Regions from separate parts of the Sporomusa sp. GT1 genome, predicted to be linked through region 1. Evidence: riboswitches for the same ligand, from Rfam matches in the RefSeq annotation. Region 1 holds a riboswitch; each other region holds the start of a gene.

Region 1 (5,224 bases):
CGTCATACCGATGAAATTATAAAGCAAGTAACTGGTGTAAGATCGCGTATTTCCCGGGCTCCCGGTGGTTCGGCAGGCAGTTTTACCAAAGAATACTGGGAAACATTATCCCGTCTGGGCTATGTGGAAATAGGCTGGAACATAAGTTCCGGCGACGCTTCCCGGGAGAAGGCCGGCCAGATTATGCGCAACATCGCTTTTCAAATGGAAAGCAAACATTTATGGAGCCATGCCATTGTACTTATGCATGATGGACGCGGCCATAGCGAGACGGTGAAAGCGCTGCCTGCTATTATCAAGTTTTATCAGGACCGTCACTTCGAATTTCGTGTAGTTAATTTTGAAACACCGTCACCGTGGTAAATATGTAAAAATGCTTTGGACTATTGTCCAAAGCATTTTTTTCGGCTTCCCTTCCCAGCGGTCCGGCACAAGCCGTGTTTTCTTTATCCTAACAGAAAGTATAACTTTCTTAAGAGCAGGATAAGGGCAACATCGGCTTCCACCTTCGCCACGGGCTCGGCACAAGCCGTGTTTTCTTTATTAAACACTATAATTTGGTGATTCTTTAGTGATACTTATATCATGGGGATGACTTTCTTTAAGACCGGCACCGGTAATCCTGATGAACCGGGTTTTTGAGATGAGCTCTTCAATGTTGCGTACGCCACAATATCCCATACCGGCACGCAGGCCGCCAATCAGCTGGAACACAGTGTCGGCAACAGAACCTTTATAAGGAACCCGGCCTTCTATTCCTTCCGGAACCAGTTTGTCCATATTTTCCTGGAAGTAGCGGTCTTTACTGCCTTCTGCCATAGCACCTAAAGAACCCATACCACGATATACCTTATAGCTGCGTCCTTGATAAATAATGGTTTCTCCAGGACTTTCCTCCGTACCGGCCAGCAGGTTGCCGATCATTACGATCTGGGCCCCGGCTGCAATGGCTTTGGCAACATCGCCGGAATATTTGATACCGCCGTCAGCGATAATAGGAACATTATACGGGCGCGCAGCTTGGGCACAGTTATAAATTGCTGTAATCTGGGGTACACCGATACCGGCAATTACCCGGGTAGTACAAATGGAACCTGGTCCAATGCCTACCTTAATGGCATCTGCGCCGGCTTCAATCAGGTCACGGGTAGCTTCCGCTGTAGCAACATTACCGGCAATGAGGTCGACGTGAGGAAATGTATCCTTAATCTTCTTTACTGCGTTAAGTACACCTTGCGAATGACCGTGGGCGGTATCGACAACAATAACATCCACTTTGGCCGCTACAATAGCTTCAACCCGGTCCATCATGTCTGCGCCGACACCAACGGCGGCTGCCACCAGTAAACGGCCTTTGGGATCTTTGGCTGAGCTTGGATACTTTTGCGCCTTCTCAATATCTTTAATAGTAATAAGTCCTTTTAAATTCCCCTCAGCATCAAGCAGCGGCAACTTTTCTATCCGGTGCTCACGCAAGATTTCCTTGGCTTCTTCCAGGGAAGTGCCAACAGGGGCAGTGATCAGATGTTCTCTGGTCATACAATCGCCGATTCTCCGGCTTAAGTCTGTTTCGAAACGCAAATCGCGATTGGTCAGGATACCGACAAGCTTATCATGTTCAGTTACCGGTACACCGGAAATGCGGTATTTTTCCATAAGATCATGAGCATCCTGCAGGGTGTTGTTCGGAGATAAAAATATTGGGTCAACAATAATTCCATGCTCTGAACGTTTGACTTTGTCAATTTCATTAGCCTGACGCGCAATTGGCATATTTTTATGTATTACCCCTATGCCACCCTCACGCGCCATGGCAATCGCCATACGTGCTTCGGTGACTGTATCCATGCCGGAGCTGATTATAGGAATATTCAGCTTGATATTTTTTGTCAGATACGTGGATACTTCTACTTCTCTAGGCAAAACTTCGGATTTTGCCGGCACAAGCAAAACATCATCAAAAGTTAAACCTTCGGGGCCAAATTTGTTGTCAAACATTAACTGACTCCTTTCATGCAACATCTCGTAATAGGTATTTCTAATTATAATAACATAAATAAACTTACCAAATCTACCACTTTGTATGTAATTCATAAAAAAAATAAGAAAAACCGCTGGCGTGGTGCTGACAGCCGTCAATATTATAAAGGCGCAGGCACCTCTGTTATGCAGTAGACAATGCCTGGCAAAAGCCAGGCATTGTTGTTAATTAAGAACATATACTTTTACATTCTGAATTCCGAACTCATAAGCCTGCTCAACAGATTGCATGGCAATGTCGATACGATTGCCTTTGATTGCGCCGCCGGTATCCTCGGCCACACCATACATGGTATTGCCATCGGCAAACTCAATATATACTCTAGAGCCAAGGGGAATAATCCGGGGATCAACAGCAATTACGCCAGGGCGTATCTGGGTACCCAGGTAAGTCAGGTTGCCCCATTGACCGTTATCGTGCGGTCCGGGAGCGTAGGCGGTAGCTTTTACGTCCAAAACGGCTTTATAGCCAGGTTGGCCAGCCTGTGCGGCAAATGCCTGCGGCAGTAAAATCGCGGCAGTTAAAACTGCCATGGTAAGGGTACTGCAAATAATTTTTTTGATGTTTTTCATTGTAAAACACCCCTTTCTAAATGCCTACGAGGTTAGCTGACGGGTTCGGGACAAAGGGAAATCCCTACCGCTTGTTAGCGGATTCACCCCGGAAATGGTTCCCCCGTTTTCCTTTTTCTCTGGAAATTCGGCATGGCCTATATATTACAGAATATCCGCCGGTTAGGCAAGCATGTTTAGAAGTAGTTATCCGGCGATATTGATTATTAGCCGGGCTTTTCCTAGGTTATGCTTGTCCGGACGCATAAATAAATGTCAACTGAGAGCTAGCGTAAGTCCGGCCGCTGAAACCGCAATATAGCTACATAATTAAATGAGACTACCAGCATGGCAGCCCCATCAGAGTTATTATTATGTTACCTTGAAATTTGCATCACCTAGTCTTTTCCTAAAATAAACGGCGCAAACCCTAACTCTCCCCAAAAATAATTGTAGTAAATCTGAATAATGCCATCAAGCCTTCTGCGCAGAATTTTTTTTACATGACTAAGCGAGCTAAAAAACAGCCGTGCCTGAGGCTGTGCGCTGTTTACAGCCGCCTGCTGGTAAAACTGCACACATTTGTCGATGGTAATGTAAATCGACCAAAGAGCAGTAAGCTCCTGCAGACCGGCATTAGCAGCAGTTGTATTTTGGGTAGCTTGCTGCCAGACCGCGTCTGAGCCCAGCAATTGGGTCTCCGTTACCGACGGGTATCGAACACTGTCGCTCTCGCCGGTATTGAGTGCTGATAAAAGTTTTAAAAATTCCGTCTGAGAGTTTTTGATAAGCCCCAATACCGGTATTGGCACAGTGCCGGTGGTGGCAGTGTCATGTAATGTCTCTATTTGTCTGCTTAACGAAGTTTCAAGCTCAAACGCAAATTGTATGGGTATCATCGGAGAAGCGCCACCTTTCTAAAATTGAAACCATTTCGCAAGCGAAATGGCTTCAACAATTATTTATCAGATACTAGTTTACCGGCTTTGCCGATATGCTGGGGAGAAGCTTCGCGTACTACTATAGTTACGGCTTCAGGCGGGCATTTGGCTGTTTCTACAATAGCTTCGGTTACTTTTTTTACCATTTCACGTTTTTGCTCTAGTGAACGTCCTTCAATCAGGTCAATTTGTACAATTGGCATAGGTATTCCCTCCTTGAAATGATTTTCTTCCTATCTATCATCTTCGTTGCCCAAGGTAATAATCCCTGCATATGTAAATTAGGAACAAACATTTTTCTGGTCTGCACTACTGTTACCTGCCCCTATCCTGTTTGCCATGATGTGGGAGTAACACTTTTATTATATGGCTCATACAGTATAGTAAACACACCTTGTGATTTTAGATATTGAAGGGGGTCCATACTTATGAGCATATTCAGAGAGCTCCGCAACGAGTGCTTGATTAGGGAGCTTCAGCGTGAGTTAAACACCGACGTATTATTGTTTGGCTTCGACGGAATCGTTTATTTTGGTAATCTGCAAAAAATTGATGACTGCCGGGTCGCCTTTTTAACGCCAGCCATTGAAGCGGAGTCAAACGCAGAAATTCTTTCTCCTGGCGGAGAAGTTGTGGATGCAAAATTTATTCATGTTGATCTTTGGCAGATCGTTGCAAAAGCTACAGGAGTAAGGACTAATCCGTTTAGTAATGATTATTGTCCCGGTGCCGACGGTGTATCACAAAGAACCGAAACCAACGAACGGCAAGAGAGCCGTGAGTTGATTTGCATTCTAAGACGCATGATTGGTGATAATGTGGTAATTACAACCCTTGGCGGTTTCATATTTCAAGGAACCCTTGGCAATGTCGACGATGAATTGGCTTTTATCTCGGTTGATGAAATATTCGGGCCGGCCACCTCTTCGGGAATTTCTGATGATACAGTAAGTACTGCCGTTATTAATCTCGCAGCTATAGCATCTGCGTCCAGATCCACCGAATGCTAATTTAACTTTTGCTGTGATGTGAACCGAGTCAAGGTAATGCAATGCTAAGGTAAGACTCGGTAAATTTTTATCCTGATAGAAGGTATAACTTTCGCCTGGATAAGAGCAACACCGTCTTGCGCTTTCGCCATAGGCTCAGCGCAAGCCGTGTTTTCTTTACCGGGTCTTTTTTTCCTAACAGAAAGTATAACTTTCTTAAAAGCAGGATAAGGGCAACATCGGCTTCTGCCTTCGCCAAAGGCTCGGCACAAGCCGTGTTTTCTTTATCGGGGAGGCTGACAATATGCTAATGGCTACAGAATACTTGGGCGAAGTGGGCGTCGGGGTTACTGCACCCCAGTTTTTTCGTGCGCAGGATGATAATATCTATGTAGTCAAATTCCAGAACCATCGATTTGGCTCCCGGGTATTGGCAAGCGAATTTTTTGCAGCCAAGCTTGGTGCGATAATGAATTTGTGCTTTCCTCCAAGCGATATCATTGAAATTGATGAACAAATGCTCAATTCCCATCCCTGCCTCTTGGAGTTAGGCTTGGAACCCGGACCCCATTTTGGCTCCCGCTATCTGGAACATGCGGAATATATCGGGAAAAATCGATTGCACAAGGCTGTCAATGTACCGGAAATGGCCGGCATTATATTGTTCGACCATATGTTTCACAATGCAGACCGTGCTAAAAA
Region 2 (5,224 bases), on a different contig from region 1:
GGCAATTTTAGCGTCAAGTACATACCTCCCGGCAGGCAGCTCAATTTTTGCCGGTTCCATTGCCAAGCTGCGCGCCGCACCGGTAACATGACCTGCCGCATTATAAACGGTTTTCACTGTATTGGTCTCATAAGAGCCTTCCTGTGCCAGGTACACTGACGGAACAAAAAGAACTACAGCCGATATAATTCCCGCAATTTGTTTTTTATATTGCATATCACGAAACTCTCCTTTTTAAAAATCACTTTGTTATTACAATAAACGTAAACCTATCAAAAAAGTAACGAAAATAGCTAAGTTTCTTAAAAAACAGAAAAGCCCACAGATACATTTCTGTGAGCCTGTTTTTTTGCATTCTGGTGGGACTAACTGGACTCGAACCAGTGACCCCTACGATGTCAACGTAGTACTCTAACCAACTGAGCTATAGTCCCTCAACTCAGGTAAATTATATTACGGTTAATTATAAAAGTCAAGGTACTTTATAAATTAGTACAGAATATTGTTGGCAATTACCAGACGTTGAATTTGGTTGGTTCCTTCGTAAATCTGCATGATTTTAGCATCACGCATATATTTCTCCGCAGGATACTCTTTGGAATAACCATATCCGCCCAGCACTTGAACAGCATCCACCGTAACCTTCATCGCCGTGTCAGCAGCAAAGCATTTAGCAATGGCAGATTCTTTAGTATAATCCACACCCTGGTCTTTCAGCCAGCAGGCTTTATAAACCAGCAGCCGGGCAGCCTCAATTTGCATCGCCATATCAGCCAGCATAGCCTGTACAAGCTGGAACGAAGCAATAGGCTTATCAAATTGTACGCGCTCCTTGGAGTATTTAACAGCCAATTCAAAAGCCGCCTGAGCCAATCCCACCGATACCGCACCAACAAACGGCCGGGCAGCATCCAGTGTTTTCATGGCAATCTTGAAACCTTCTCCTTCACGGCCAATACGGTTAGTTGCCGGAATACGCACGTTGTCTAACACCAATTCGCAGGTATTAGAGGCCCTGATCCCCATCTTTTCTTCTTCTTTACCAACTGTAAAACCCGGAGTGCCGCGATCGACAATAAAAGCAGTCAGGCCACGGATACCGGCTGTTTTACGGGTATTAGCAAAAATAATATAAATTTCAGCAATGCCACCATTAGTAATAAAACACTTTGTTCCATTAAGAATATAATCTTCACCGTCTTTAACAGCGGTAGTGGCAACTGCTCCTGCGTCAGAACCGGCACCTGGCTCAGTCAGCGCAAAAGCGGCTAATTTACCATTATTAAGAACATCAAACATCTTCCGCTTTTGCTCATCAGTACCCAATAATACTACCGGATAAGAAGCTAAAGCATTGGCTGCCGTTGTTGTAGCTACACCAGCACACCCTTTTCCCAGTTCCTCATAGATAAGAGCGATTGAAAGGGCATCAAGACCTGGTCCATCATACTCTTCAGGAACAGTTAAATTGAGCAAGCCTGCTTCATCAAGCTTCTTCCACAGATCAGCTGGAACCACACCGTCTTTATCCATTTCTAAAGCGTGCGGAGTAATTTCTTTAGCCACAAAATCCTTTACCATCTTTTGTAGATCCAGTTGGTCGGGAGTAAAGTTAAAATCCATGCCTTGCCTCCTTATTGTTCGCATAATACAAAAAAATACTAAAGATAAGTATACCGCATAATGATTTTTTTGTTAACACCCAAATTGCAAAAAAATGAAAAAACGCGCTATTTTAACAGCAGTTTAGCGCCAACTGCAAGTAATACTAAGCCAAACAGCTGTTGAGGGCTGCAAGCCATACGTTCAAGGCCAAAGCCGCCAAAATGATCAATAAGAATGGCCGTCAATACTTGTCCGACAATTATAGCGGTAGTAGCATTGGCTACACCAACACTGGGGATACTGGCAGCTACCAAATATATTATGGCAACGCCAATCATACCTCCCAACCAGGAATACCAAGGTGCTCCTTGCCATGCGTACAAATTCCCCTTACCCATTTTAAACAAAAACAGCAAGATCATTACCAACAAACTTCCGGTAATTTGCACAATAAATGTGGCCTCCAAAAGACCAATAACTTTACTTAACGAAGAATTCAGCGACCCCTGCACCGCCATTAATACCCCGGAAACCAACGCTAATACCAATGGCAGCATTTCGCTTGAGATGAAGTTCAACTTAGACACGCCCCCGTATATTTGCACAATTCTAAGTGTAGTATAATACTTGGAAGTTATTAATATTCCAGGATAACCTGCTTTGGAATAAAAAAAAGAGGCTTACTCTGCTAAGCCTCTTTAGTCAAGTATATATACTGTTACTTGCCGAACGCCAAAAGCCAAAGCCTCGCGGCGGTTCTCATAAGCCAAATCAATACGGTTACCCTTAATCGCACTGCCGATATCGTCAGCTACTGCATACCCATAGCCTTTAATATACAATCTGGTTCCCAAAGGAATAACCGATGGATCGACAGCAACCAAACCCTTACGCAAATAATTGCCCCGGTATGTATAGCTGCCATTTCCAGGATCATGCGCCGTATACGCTGATGCCTTCATAACAATAGAGCGGCTGTATCTGCTGGGTTCACTCGTCAAGCGCCCAAGATAGGCGAATGTTTCTTTGTCAACAATACCCGTTACTTCAAGGTCATTATTACGTTGAAATTCTTTTACGGCCTTAGCGGTAATCGGACCGAAGATCCCATCAATCGCGCCGGCATAAAAACCACCATCTGCCAAAAACTTCTGCACAGCTCGTACTTCATCGCCACGTGCGCCAACAGCAATCGGCGCTTTTTCCGGCTGCTCCGCAGTCAATCCGACCGATGGGCTGCTTACTGCAAACAGCATGACCAATGCAAAAGTAAACGCCCAAAAGGCTCTTTTCAATGGTTTCACCTCTCTTACAATGCGCCTCCGAGGTTAGCTGTCGGGTTTGGGCAAAAGAGAATGTGAGAACGCCCTACCGCGATTGCGGATTCACCCCTGTATTTCTATTGGTTCCCCCGTACCATATAAGGATTCGGCATTATAAATATAATATACCAAATTGCAAGCTTGGTCAAATTCGATATCATGGTATATTCTTGTCATATCGTCTATTTCTTTCAGTTATTTAAAAATTTCAGGAAAAATTGGAGGCAAACATTATATTCCCAGCGCCGTGCATAACTCCTTACTCGCTACACCGGTAACAGCTACCCCTTTATCTGCTTGATAAGCTTTAACCGCTTCTTCTGTCATAGTGCCAAACAAGCCGTCAGCCCGTCCCTGAAAGTATCCCATCTCTTTAAGTTTGAGCTGCAGCGCAGCTACGTCGGAGCCTGAAGCTTTATATTTCAAATTTCTTTCAATCCTAATATTTCTGCCTGTAATGCTTACCGGAGTACCAATAGGAGTCCATTCAAACAGCTCTTCGACATCCTTATTGCGCATTCTGATACAGCCATGGCTGGCAAATTGTCCAATTGACCATGGCTTATTGGTCCCATGAATACCAAATGTGCCCCACGGCACATTTAACCCCATCCAGCGAGTACCAAACCCTGTTCCCCAGTCATAATCCTTCCATACAACATTCCATTCGCCAATAGGGGTGGGAGTTTTACTTTTACCCACAGCAATCCGGTACTTTTTGTAAAGCTCACCATCGTTATGGAGCTCTAACTCCCTTGACTGAACTTTTATTAGAATGCTCACCTTACCGGCAGGTGCCTCAAAGGGTTGCCGACTATCAATTGCCGCCAGGTCCTGTTCATCCATATACTCAAAGCCAAGAATGCTAAAAACAATGCTTAAAATAGCTAATACTGCTATACCGAAAAATATCCGTGAACGCCTGACTTTAAACGACCATAAGGAATTCACCTGGTTCGCCCCCTTACAGACTGTATTCTTCAGAAAATATATGCAGCTGTCCGCAAGGGTATGAAATTTTACATGCTGTCAGGCCAACAAAAAAATTAACCGGCTAAAGCCGGTTAATTTAACACATTACATCGCATTAGCTACCATAACCCAATGGCACTTTGCGGGATTAAGATCCAAATGAATATTATTCTTGACTGCGTTTGGCATCAAAATAGTTATTAGTGTTAGTAAGCAACGTAGAAAGCAAGACCACCTCATCCTGGTATCCGGCTAAACGGTCACTTACCTCTGCTTGGACTTTTTCCTGCACGCTACTACGCACAGCAGTCTCTACCGCCCGGGCAATGTTTTGCTTAGCCACATCCTGGTCCTGGACTGCCAGTTGCGCCGCAACTGAGCTAATATCATTAACAATATCCGCTTTTCCGGTGCGTTCAAGGGCAAATTGGGCAAGAGTTCCCCACAATGCCTGTTTATTGCCTTGTTCAAAATTATCCTTTATTTTCAACAACTCTTCAATCTGGGCAGCCTGTGCGTTGGCAGCAGATAATTCAGCCAGTTGGTCTCCCAAAGACGCAGCCTCTGCTTTAGGCATCGCCAACGAAAATATTGGCATTGCGAAAACCATCAACATGACAGCGGCTATCTTTCTTTTCACAATAATACTCCTTCCCCTTTAATGGTTTGGATTCGTAACACATTTTATCATATAGTTTACATAATTAATAGAGGTAAATTAAACAAGAAAACTGATTGCAAAAACAATCAGCTTTTTTTGTCCTAACAGAAATATAACTTTCTTAAGAACAGGATCAACACCGGCTTCCGCTGCGACGCGCCTGGATGGTGCTAATACCGATTGTGCCACGGATGGCATAGCAATTCGGCCCGCCAAAGACTCGGCACAAGCCGTGTTTTCTTTATTTAATGCAAGCAGTTATAGTACCATTTTCAAATACCGGAATAACTGACAAGGTATCTTGTTGTAAACATAACATAACATCTTGTTCAAAGCCGATACTACGTAAATAGCTGGCATGTGACGATTCTGCCACCCTTGGCAGTAACTCGGCGGCAAAATCACGGTACATCGCCTGCGCGGCCAATGCGGTGTCACTGAGTTTAGCAGTCTTACTGAAGCGCTCTGCCAGCAGGCCTGCACACAAAGTGTCTTCCAAGGAAAACCGCCCCTCCGAACCGGCACATACAATGACGACATCGTCTTGCTGCTGTTGTAAAGCACTTGTTATGGCAGCCGCATTAACAAAAGCCATTGCATATACCTTTTGAGCCGCACTTGCTTTGGTTAATGCCAACGTTCCGTTGGTCGTTGTCATTACAAT
Region 3 (5,224 bases), on a different contig from region 1:
CCATAGCCAGCCGCTCCTCGATTTCCCTGGCATTAATCCGCCGGAAATCATAACGCTGACAGCGCGAATGGATGGTGGCCGGAATCTTATGCGGTTCGGTGGTTGCCAGCACAAATACCACATGGGCCGGCGGTTCCTCCAGAGTCTTTAAGAGGGCGTTAAAAGCCTCTGTTGTCAGCATATGCACTTCGTCGATAATATACACCTTATAACGCCCGTCTACCGGCGCAAACTTAACGGTTTCCCTCAAATCGCGAATCTCGTCAATGCCCCGGTTGGAAGCTGCGTCCACTTCAAATACATCCATGGAAGTACCGGCAGTAATTTTATCACAGTTGGAACAGTGGTTGCAGGGATTGACGCTGGGACCCTGCTCACAATTGAGTGACTTTGCCAGAATTTTGGCCGTACTGGTTTTCCCCGTACCACGCGGACCGGAAAACAGATAGGCATGAGCAATCTTGCCGGTGGCAATGGCATTCTTCAAGGTGGTACTAATATGCTCCTGACCGACTAAGGAATCAAAATCCTGCGGCCGCCATTTGCGGTATAAAGCCACATAAGCCACGCCCATACCTCCTTTACCCCGCTAAGACATTAGATATTGCAAGTTTCATTTATATTCAACATTACTAAAATATTTCCCTTTTTCAAGAAAATAATTTATCCGCCACCGTATGTATATCCCACGGTAAAGAATCTGGCAGGCGCAGGCGGGTGGTGCAGTTTGCCATATAACAAAAAAGCAGCCCTCATTGGCTACTTTCAATAGATATATTATATTGCTTCCGCGTACCATACGGCCTTGTTTCCCACGACGGACCACAGCAGATACCAGGCACCCTTACGGCACATAAGAAGTATCACTTAGCGCTGCTTCCTTCCGGACCTGACGCGATTCATGAGTTCCTATTGCGTAAGACCCGGCACTGCTACAGTCCGGCCTAGAAAACAAAAAGCCGTATACCGGCCTTGAATTTTATGGCGGAGAGAGAGGGATTCGAACCCTCGGTACAGTTTCCCGTACACACGCTTTCCAGGCGTGCTCCTTCAACCGCTCGGACATCTCTCCAAGTGCTCTCAACAGAAACTTATTATATCTTATTTTTCAAATCAATGCAAGCGGTAAATATTGCAAGCCCGGCAATATCACCAGACAAACCGTCAGCCAATTGATACTGCTTAATTATACCGAGTACCAAAAGGCTTGTCAAGTTTTTGAGTAAAGAAAAACCGCTGCTGCGGCCTTACAGCCGGCAACAGTACTGAGGCGCCGGCAGCGCAGTGTTATCTGACAGACACCGGTGCCGGACCTCCCGGGTGTGATCCCGGAAGGTCCGTCCCGGTTATTTTGTCAAATGATACGGCACTGTGGTTACAATGACATTTTCTTTCCAAATAAGAGTATTGCGCAAGAACCAGCCGGTCTGGTTGTGCAATAACCGGTGCCATGCTTTTCTGGTTTCAAACTCCGGAATAATGACGGTGATATAATCATTCGGCCCCTTCTCCCGGCATCTTTTTTCAATAAAATGCAAGAGCGGGCGCATTAACAGCCGGTACGGCGAACGAATAACCACCAATTCCACACCAGGGTCCCACAGCTTCCATTTTTCTATGACCTTTTTGGTCAGTTCATCATTGTCAGATACATGAACGGCCAGGATATCATCACCGATCATTTTGGCGTATTTGATGGTCTCATACACAACACGGGTGGGACTGGATACAGGCACAATAACGGTGTGTTTGCCTTTGGGAAAGGTGGCCGCACCTCTTTCATAGCATGCTTCGGGCAGGTGCAATTGCTCCGACATGGTATTATAATGTCCCCGGATGGCTTTAAATATATAAATCATGATGGGAATGAAAACAAGCACAACCCAGGCTCCATAAAGGAATTTCGTTACCGTAATAATCAGAACCACCAAGCCGGTGACGGCAGCGCCAAGACCGTTGAGGAAGGCCCGGACCTGCCAGCCCTTACCCCGCTGCCGGTACCAGTGCACCACCATACTGGCCTGCGCAATGGTAAAGGAAATGAAAACACCTATAGCATACAAGGAAATCAGGTGCTCGGTATCTCCCTGAAAAGCGATAATCAATAACGCAGCGGCAAGGGTGAGCAGGATAATCCCGTTAGAAAAGGTTAACCGTTCACCGCGGGTTGACAGATAGCGCGGCAGGTAGCCATCTCTGGCGACAATAGCCAACAGCATCGGCAACCCGTTGTAGGCGGTATTGGCGGCCAGATATAACACCAGCATGGTCGTGAATTGAATATAGTAATACACTGCCGAACGGCCAAAAATTTGCTCAGCCAGTTGCGACATGGCGGTTACTTCGGCAACAGGCAGGATATGATAGTGCATAACCAGATAGGTGATACCCAGGAACATAAAGCTCAGGATACCGGCCATCCAATAGGTGGTAACCGTTGCGTTACGGGCCTCAGGCTGCTTGAACATCGGCACACTGTCAGCAATAGCCTCAACCCCGGTCATAGAGCTGCAGCCATTGGCGAAAGCCCGCAAGATGACAAACAGCATGGCCCAGTCCAGTTGCTGACGGGCCAAAGACTCCGGCGGCAACAGATAGGGTGCGCCGGTGAAGGCTTTCCAGACACCTGTTGCAATTAAAGCAATTACGCCGAATAAAAAGGCGTAGGTGGGTATAACAAAGGCATTGGACGATTCCCGGACACCACGCAGATTCACCAGCATCAGCAAACCAAAGAGCACCATTACATCCAGGGTCACTTCGTGCCCGGCAAGGTCAGGCAGAGCGGAAACAATGGCCGCCGTACCGGCTGAGACGCTTACAGCGGCTGTCAGCACATAATCGGCAAATACCGAACCGGCAGCCACCAGCGCCGGCATTTCTCCCAGGTTTTTTTTGGCCACAGCGTAGGCCCCGCCCCCGCCGGGATTGGCCTTCGCAACCTGCACATAGGACAAAACCACGATGCCCAGCAGTAGCAGAATGGAGAGCGCTACCGGCGCCATAAAGCCATAGGCAATAATACCCGGAACAGCCACCAGGGTAAGCATAATTTGTTCCGGCCCGTAAGCCACCGACGATAACGCATCAGAGGAAAAGATGGATAAGGCTTTCCACTTGGGAAGTTTTTCATGAGCCAATTCCCGGTTGTGAAGGGGTTTGCCGATTAGTAATCGGCGAAATTCGCGCATCATACCAGCGCCTCCAGTTTCATTATTCGATTTTTGGGCATAAGAAAAAGACCTGACGGCCTTTCGACCCCTTGCTTTGGCCTGCGAAGTTAGCTGACGGGTAGGATGACAAGAGAAAACATCCCTTTTGTCACAAGGACAAAATTAACCCCAAAAGTGGTTCCTCCGCTTCCATTACGGAACTCGGCCTTATATTGTGTATGCATTGTTATCTTACTGCTTTTCTAATCAAACATAAAGTCCTGCTACACTTGGCTTATGCCTGCTTATCGCTGCCTATAGGCACAGAACACAATAGGCTTGACGGCTCGCAACAGCACGCTATTTTCCGCCCTCGCACTCGGTCTTTCATTACGGTTGATATACGAAAAATATCCCTGCCGTTCCGGTAAAGAACGGCAGGGATTTCTCCAGGCTTATGCTTTCTTGAATACTTTCTTCAAGCTAAACTTTCCTTGTTGAATATCGTCAAATATCGTGTACACTACCGGCACTACCACCAGGGTGAGAATGGTCGAAGTCACCAGACCGCCAATGATGGCGTGAGCCATCGGCGCCCGGGCTTCAGCCCCCGGCCCGATTCCTAACGCCAGCGGCAGCATACCGAAAATCATTGCCGCAGTTGTCATGATAATCGGGCGCATCCGCTGGATGGCTGCTTCGACTAATGCCTGGTTGCGTTCCACGCCTTGTTCACGACGCTGTTTGGCGAAATCCACCAGCAGGATAGCGTTCTTGGTTACCAAGCCCATCAGCATAATAATACCGATGAGGGACATCATACTGAGTTCACTGCCCATAACCAGCAGACCGATGATGGCTCCGATTATGGCTAACGGCAAGGCCAGCATGATGGAAAAAGGATCAAGGTAGCTTTCAAACTGGGCTGCCAGGACAAAGAAGATAAACAACACTGCCATGCCCAGCGCCAGGACCATGCTGCTAAAAACGTCATTCATGGATTCCGTCTGACCGGTAGCCACAAATTGATAGCCTTCCGGCATATCAATTTCAGCCGCTTTTTTCTCAAACGCAGAGTTAAACTCGCCCAAAGTGATTCCGCTTAAGTTAGCCGAAATGGTAATTTGCTGCTGATTGTCATAACGTTTGATTTGGGCGGGACTGGTAGCATAGACAGTGTCAGTCACCTGTGACACCGGCACCATGACGGCCTGGCCGGCCTCATCGCGCGCCGTTCCTGACAGGTATACCTTGTTGACATTGCCCAAACTGCGCCGCTCTTCCGGATCTAAGATGACCCTGACATCATGTGAGTCGTCGCCGTCCTTGTACTGGGTGACAACCTTACCGTTAAACATGGTCTGCAAGGTATCGGCAATGCTGGCTGACGAAATACCCAAGTCAGCCGCCCGGTCACGATTCACAATGAATTGGGCGTCAGGGTTACCGGGTTCATAGCTTGACGATACTTCGACGGCTCCCGGAATACCGGCAACCGCTTGCTGTACCTGCTCGGCAATCACCGCCAAGGTTTCCAGCGACTGCCCCTGGATAACCAGCGACACCGGTTTGCCGCCTGACAGACCTGACTGTTTCATGACACTGATATCTGCGCCGGGAATATCCTTGAGCTGTTGACGCAGGCCGGCAATAATGTCGTTATCGCTGACACTGCGTTCACTTTTCGGCACAAGCTGGCTAAAAATACTAATCTCTCTGGTATTAGCCACACTATAGGTCATTTCAACTTCAGGAATGGCGCCGATAATTTGCGACATGGCATCAGCCATATCACCTACGGCAGCCACACTCATTCCCGGGTCGACAGTAGCCGTTACGGTAAATTCCCCGTTATCGGCATCGGGCACAAAGGTTGTACCCAGCAGCGGTGTGAGCAGCAGGCTGCCGACAAATAGAACTGCCGCTGCCAGCAGCACTTTGCCGCGGTGACCCAGAGCCTGACGCAAAAACTCACCATATTTGGCGGTTAATTCGTCAAATTTTCCATTCCAGGTCAGCCAGGCCTGGCTTAATTTACCGGTCCCCTTAATGGACGCGTGATTCAAATATTT
Region 4 (5,224 bases), on a different contig from region 1:
TATAAACCGTCTGGTTGTCAATCAACACGTGACCAGCCAGGGGCTCGATAAGTCCGGCCATAATTTTTAACAGCGTACTTTTCCCCGCACCATTAGGACCGACCGCTACTACAAATTCACCCTGAGCTACAGAAAAGGTAATATTATTAAGCACCATTTCTGTGTTGTACCCGAATGTAATATTATGTAAGTTAATTTCAGCCATAGTTTTCCTTTTACTCCTTAAGAAGGATTGCATTGCCGGCATACACCGAACAATTCTAAGTTGTGACGCACTAATTCATAGCCATGTGTTTGCAACACCAGCATGAGGCGGGGGTCTACCGGGCAATACTCAATACATTGCGTTTGTCCGCATTTTACACATACAATATGATGATGATGGCTGGTGTCCACCAATTCATATCTGACACTTTCTTTTCCCAGGGCATTTATCGGGGTTAACGCTTCTAAGTCAACCAAAACATGAAGATTGCGGTATACAGTGTCCAGGCTTATGTCCTGATAGCGCACCTTTAGTTTTTCCCAAATTTCAAAGGCGGACAACGCTTGGCCTGACTCAACCAGCTGCGCAATCATAGCCTGCCGCTGGGCTGTTATCCGGTAGCCTTTATCTCTTAAACGGGCTATTACAGCAATGACACTTGCTGCATGATCGACAGTCATATCTTTTCCCCCCTTTCTACTGCAAAAAAGATTCCTAATAGGAATGAGATTGCCACGCTACGCCAGCAAGCGGTAACGCGGCAATCTCTGAATGCAATTTATTATTCGAGAGCCTGGATTAAATTGGCTAAGTTTGCTCGCATCAGTGTAAGATAATTCTTCCCCTGCTTTACTTCCTCAGGGGTTAACGCATCCACCGGATGCAATACCAGAACTTTGGCGCCGGCTTCTTTAGCCAAAGTTTCCGCTACTTTGGAACTCACAATGGTCTCCGAAAATATGTAACTAATTTGCCGTTCACGACACAGCTTGGTAATATCAGCCATCTTTTCCGGCGTTGGTTCAGCATCCGGTGACAAACCCATGATGGCAACCTGTTCCAGCTGGTAGCGCTCTGCCAAATAGCCAAAAGCAGCATGGGTAGTAATAATTGTACGTTTCTTTACCTTTTGCAAACCGCTCTGATACTCTTCGTGAAGCTTTTGCAGCTCTTTATTATAATTAGCGGCATTTTCACGGTAATAGGCGGCATTGGCTGTATCGGCAGCAGCCAGAGCTTCCGCAATGTTGTCTACTTCCTTCTGGGCCAATACAGGATCAAGCCAAACATGCGGATCAATTTCGTTTTCTTCATGCTCATGCTTATGCTCATCAACATGGTTATGTTCGTCATGTCCATGACTATGGGGAATGCCTTCTTTTAATTCAATACCTTTACTGACCTCAACCGCCGTTGTGCTGCCAAGTACGTCTTTCCCCGTTACTTTGCCAATCCAATGCTCGAAATTGGCACCGTGAAAGAAAAACAGTTTTGCATTTTTGACCTGTATCAAGTCCTTGGCAGATGGTTCCCATTCGTGCGGTTCGGCTCCGGCAGGAACAAGTATGTCTACCTCGACTTTGTCGCCACCAACCTGCCGGACGAATTCGTATACCGGATAAACACTGGCCAAAACCTTGATTTTGGCTGCTTGCTGTGCATTATCACCTGGCGCAGCTGTTCTCTGACCGCAACCACTGACAAGTACCCCCAATAGAAAAAGTACAACCAAAACCATCCTTGTTTTTATCATATATATCGCTATCCCCTTTTAATAAGAATATTCCTATTAAGATAGTAACAGGCCGGAATCCTACTGTCAACACTTTCCACCGCTTAATAAGATTATTCTTAACAAAAAATCAAAAAAATATAGCGGCATATATAGCTGCCGCTGCTTTTTTTAGCATTATTTTACTTGGTTGCACGGGTAACCTCAAAAGATCGACTGTATATAGCATGAAATAACAAAAGCGGGAAGACAGATAATGCCTTCCCTTCTTGTTGGTTTACATCACCCGGCGGGCGCCAATGTAGCGCGGACCCCAATAGCTACTGCTCATACTGGCAATAGCCACACCGCGGCTGGACGTAGCGCTGATAAAATTACCATCACCAATATAGATGCCGCTGTGAGATGCTCCCGGTGCGTAGGTAGTGAAAAACACCAAATCACCGGGTTGAAGACGACTGTAAGACACAGGCCGCCCAACTGCAAACTGTTCATCAGCCATTCGCGGCAGAGAAATACCACTCTGGGCAAATACGAAGCGAGTAAAGCCGGAACAGTCGAAACCGCCAGGGCTTGTCCCACCAAATACATAAGGCACACCTTGATAACGCAGCGATGTCTGAATAATACGCCGTACCGAAGTTGTGGAAGAATCACGGCTGGCAGGAATATCCCGCCCCATCAAAGCACGATAAGTTTGTGCTCCAACTACACCATCAGGCTCAAGACCCCGAGCTTTTTGAAAAGCCTTGACAGCACTGACCGTTAAGTTGCCAAAATCACCATCTGCTGTGCCGGCATCAAAACCAAGCTCATTAAGCTGAGTTTGAATAGCGGCTACATCAGCGCCTCGGTCACCGGATTCATATGTACCTGAAGCATGGGCAAAAGCAGCGGTCCCAAAAAAGAGACAAAAAGCAACAATAAACCCGAAATACTTTTGCAATTGGTTTCCCCTCTCCTTGGCCTCCGAGGTTAGCTGACGGGTTAGGGTTGCAGGCACCCTACCTGAAAAGCCAGTGCTAATCAGGTTTCACCCCATAAAACTGGTTCCCCCGTACCTGAGCTGGATTCGGCTTTCTAAAACGCTCCTTGGTTATTATTCTGTATCAAATTTGAAAATCCTGCCTAAAATTCATGGTTTTTTTACAAATTTAGGGAGGATTATAGTTTCCTGATAATTACTACTCGTTACCTTTGTTTTGCTGCCGGCTCAAATCAGCCTGAAGCCAGTAGAGCGGACGCTGTTTCACTTCTTCAAATATTCTCCCGACATATTCACCAATAATACCAATGCCCGCTAATTGCAAACCGCCCAACAGCAAAATACTGGCCGTAATTGTCGCCCAGCCCGGAACAGCTTCATCGGTAAAAAGCCTAATATAAACAACATGGCCTGTCAGCACAATGCTGCTGAACCCCAGGGCCAGTCCAATATAAAAGGCAAACCGGAGCGGTGTTTTAGAATATGCCGTTATACCATCAAGCGCAAAATGCAGCATTCGCTTTAATGAGAATTTGGATTGCCCGGCAAAACGTTTCGGCGCAACAAATTCAATCTTAGTCTGCCGATAGCCAATCGCGCTGATCATACCTCGAATAAATCTGGCACGCTCCCGAAAGCGCCGGAAACTATCTACCACCTGTTTATCTAATAATCTAAAATCAGAGCCACCCTCGGTAACCTGTACATTAGACACGGCATTCATCAATTTATAAAACATGCCTGAGGTAAAGCTTTTAAACCAGGATACTCCTTCGGTATTAATTCTCACTGTCTGGACTACCTGGAAACCTTCTTCCCATTTGGCAATCAACTGCGGCAGCATCTCAGGCGGGTGCTGCATATCGCCATCCATGGTAATAACGGCATCCCCTTTTGCATGGTCCAGTCCGCAGGTTAAAGCCACCTGATGACCAAAATTGCGAGCCATAATGAGCGCCCGTACCCGCTTGTCCGCATTGACTAAACGTTCTAAGATAAACGGAGTAGCATCACTTGAACCATCATCGATAAAAATGAGTTCATAAGAATAGGCCAGCGGCTCCATAGCATTAACAACTTCCTGATAAAAGTTGTCGATATTATCCTGTTCGTTAAATACCGGCACAACAATAGATATTACCTTTTCCGGTGAAGCCATAATCAGCCTCCTTTTCACCATTTTATTATTGCACTGCCGGGCAGTGAATGCAAGTCCTGGAACTGAAAAAGCGAGATTACTTCCCATACCTGCAATGACGGTAAGGACCCGCTACAGTCATTGTGAGAGGTACGGCGAAACAATCTCGCTTTTTCACTTGGAACCTTCTTACGCTGTGATATCCTGACGTAAAACCATTGCGTCATGCAAATAAATATGCTTGATATCCTGCTGACAAGTATCGGTATTCCAAAGAATCAATACTCTGATACACAACGGCAGCGCTTCAGGACACTCTATTTCCTGGGTGCCAAATAATGGCACTTGTGTCCAGCCGAGTTTTCTTGCACCTGCAGCCGGAAAAGCCGCGTTTAAATCAGGGGTTGAGCTGAATATCACAGCGCCAATATCTTCGGTATTCATCGCATTTTCCCGTACAATTGCCGCTAGAAGTTCAGCCACGCGCTCAAAGATTTCTTCACATTGGTTTGCGGTAACAGTTGTCGCGCCTCGAACGCCACGCAGCATAATAACCACTCCTAGAGAAAAATTAGCATAGGCTTAGTATACAATATACGCGAAATTAATCCTTTTTCCTGCCAACATTGTAAATATATATATCCAATAACACTAAAGCCTCGCCGCCATGCTGTTAAGGTTAGTCTTCTTTCTTAGGTTTATTGCACCGGCAGGAGTCGCATACATGGCACCGCCACCAGCCACATTCGGGGCAAACGGCATTGGACTGATTCAGCTCAACATATTTTCCTTGTTCATACTCTTGCCAGCAAAAGCTGGCACCCGCTATTTTCTTTAACATAACCGACCGGGTATCTACCCATAATTTTTGCCCAAAAACAGTAATCAACAGCTCATGTACACCATTCTGCTCGTTAAACCTGTAATCTTCAGCAGGAAATACTTCAGGCACTCCTTTAAGGCTAAGGATAACATAGAGAACATTGTACTTCACAGTCCACCTCCCGCATGTATCCGCTGACTTAATCACTCTAAGACTCCCGCCTCTTTAGGCGGGAGTAAGAGCAGCTAAATCGCTGGATAATTCCGACTATACTCCAGTTGGGGGAACCTCACCGGAAGCAAGTCTTCAGTTATAATACCTATGTATGCGGCAGGCAGTTTATACCCCAAGAATCTAATACTCGCAATGTCCTGCAGATAGCATTGTCAACACTAGCTTGTACTATTTCACTTAATTCTAAACCAACATCAATAACGGCCGGCTGAACTCCTAATACAACCACGTCTTTCACCGGCTCTTCCAATACTTCCAGTGCCGCCAGCACGTCCTGAATCCCCAGTTCGTGCATGGATACTTTATGTTTAAAATAAGCCTTGACT

The links. Region 1 has a riboswitch for cyclic di-AMP ahead of GT1_RS22640 (3D domain-containing protein). Riboswitches for the same ligand answer to the same signal wherever they lie in the genome.
Region 2: it holds a riboswitch for cyclic di-AMP, as region 1 does, so the genes downstream of both, GT1_RS00025 (peptidoglycan-binding protein) here and GT1_RS22640 (3D domain-containing protein) in region 1, are expected to answer to the same signal.
Region 3: it holds a riboswitch for cyclic di-AMP, as region 1 does, so the genes downstream of both, GT1_RS08195 (APC family permease) here and GT1_RS22640 (3D domain-containing protein) in region 1, are expected to answer to the same signal.
Region 4: it holds a riboswitch for cyclic di-AMP, as region 1 does, so the genes downstream of both, GT1_RS02040 (C40 family peptidase) here and GT1_RS22640 (3D domain-containing protein) in region 1, are expected to answer to the same signal.

The regions. Positions count from the first base shown of each region.
Region 1 covers NZ_BMBX01000003.1:248,229-253,452, reverse strand. The annotation lists gene GT1_RS06835 (polysaccharide deacetylase family protein) at 1-363, shown strand, start outside; gene guaB (IMP dehydrogenase) at 544-1,998, opposite strand; gene GT1_RS22140 (hypothetical protein) at 2,014-2,175, shown strand; gene GT1_RS22640 (3D domain-containing protein) at 2,206-2,613, opposite strand; cyclic di-AMP (ydaO/yuaA leader) riboswitch at 2,619-2,756, opposite strand; gene GT1_RS06820 (hypothetical protein) at 2,991-3,491, opposite strand; gene GT1_RS06815 (2-hydroxymuconate tautomerase) at 3,551-3,736, opposite strand; gene GT1_RS06810 (hypothetical protein) at 3,962-4,543, shown strand; gene GT1_RS06805 (HipA family kinase) at 4,827-5,224, shown strand, end outside.
Region 2 covers NZ_BMBX01000001.1:859-6,082, forward strand. The annotation lists gene GT1_RS00005 (integrin alpha) at 1-216, opposite strand, end outside; tRNA gene GT1_RS00010 (tRNA-Val) at 358-434, opposite strand; gene GT1_RS00015 (acyl-CoA dehydrogenase family protein) at 490-1,623, opposite strand; gene GT1_RS00020 (DMT family transporter) at 1,731-2,183, opposite strand; gene GT1_RS00025 (peptidoglycan-binding protein) at 2,304-2,900, opposite strand; cyclic di-AMP (ydaO/yuaA leader) riboswitch at 2,907-3,049, opposite strand; gene GT1_RS00030 (L,D-transpeptidase family protein) at 3,159-3,878, opposite strand; gene GT1_RS00035 (hypothetical protein) at 4,066-4,539, opposite strand; gene GT1_RS00040 (2-phosphosulfolactate phosphatase) at 4,802-5,224, opposite strand, start outside.
Region 3 covers NZ_BMBX01000004.1:151,659-156,882, forward strand. The annotation lists gene dnaX (DNA polymerase III subunit gamma/tau) at 1-574, opposite strand, end outside; tRNA gene GT1_RS08190 (tRNA-Ser) at 983-1,072, opposite strand; gene GT1_RS08195 (APC family permease) at 1,347-3,194, opposite strand; cyclic di-AMP (ydaO/yuaA leader) riboswitch at 3,255-3,390, opposite strand; gene GT1_RS08200 (efflux RND transporter permease subunit) at 3,608-5,224, opposite strand, start outside.
Region 4 covers NZ_BMBX01000001.1:380,046-385,269, forward strand. The annotation lists gene GT1_RS02025 (metal ABC transporter ATP-binding protein) at 1-205, opposite strand, end outside; gene GT1_RS02030 (Fur family transcriptional regulator) at 223-666, opposite strand; gene GT1_RS02035 (metal ABC transporter solute-binding protein, Zn/Mn family) at 768-1,739, opposite strand; gene GT1_RS02040 (C40 family peptidase) at 1,996-2,643, opposite strand; cyclic di-AMP (ydaO/yuaA leader) riboswitch at 2,668-2,806, opposite strand; gene GT1_RS02045 (glycosyltransferase family 2 protein) at 2,903-3,862, opposite strand; gene aroH (chorismate mutase) at 4,031-4,390, opposite strand; gene GT1_RS02055 (hypothetical protein) at 4,521-4,835, opposite strand; gene GT1_RS02060 (HyaD/HybD family hydrogenase maturation endopeptidase) at 4,984-5,224, opposite strand, start outside.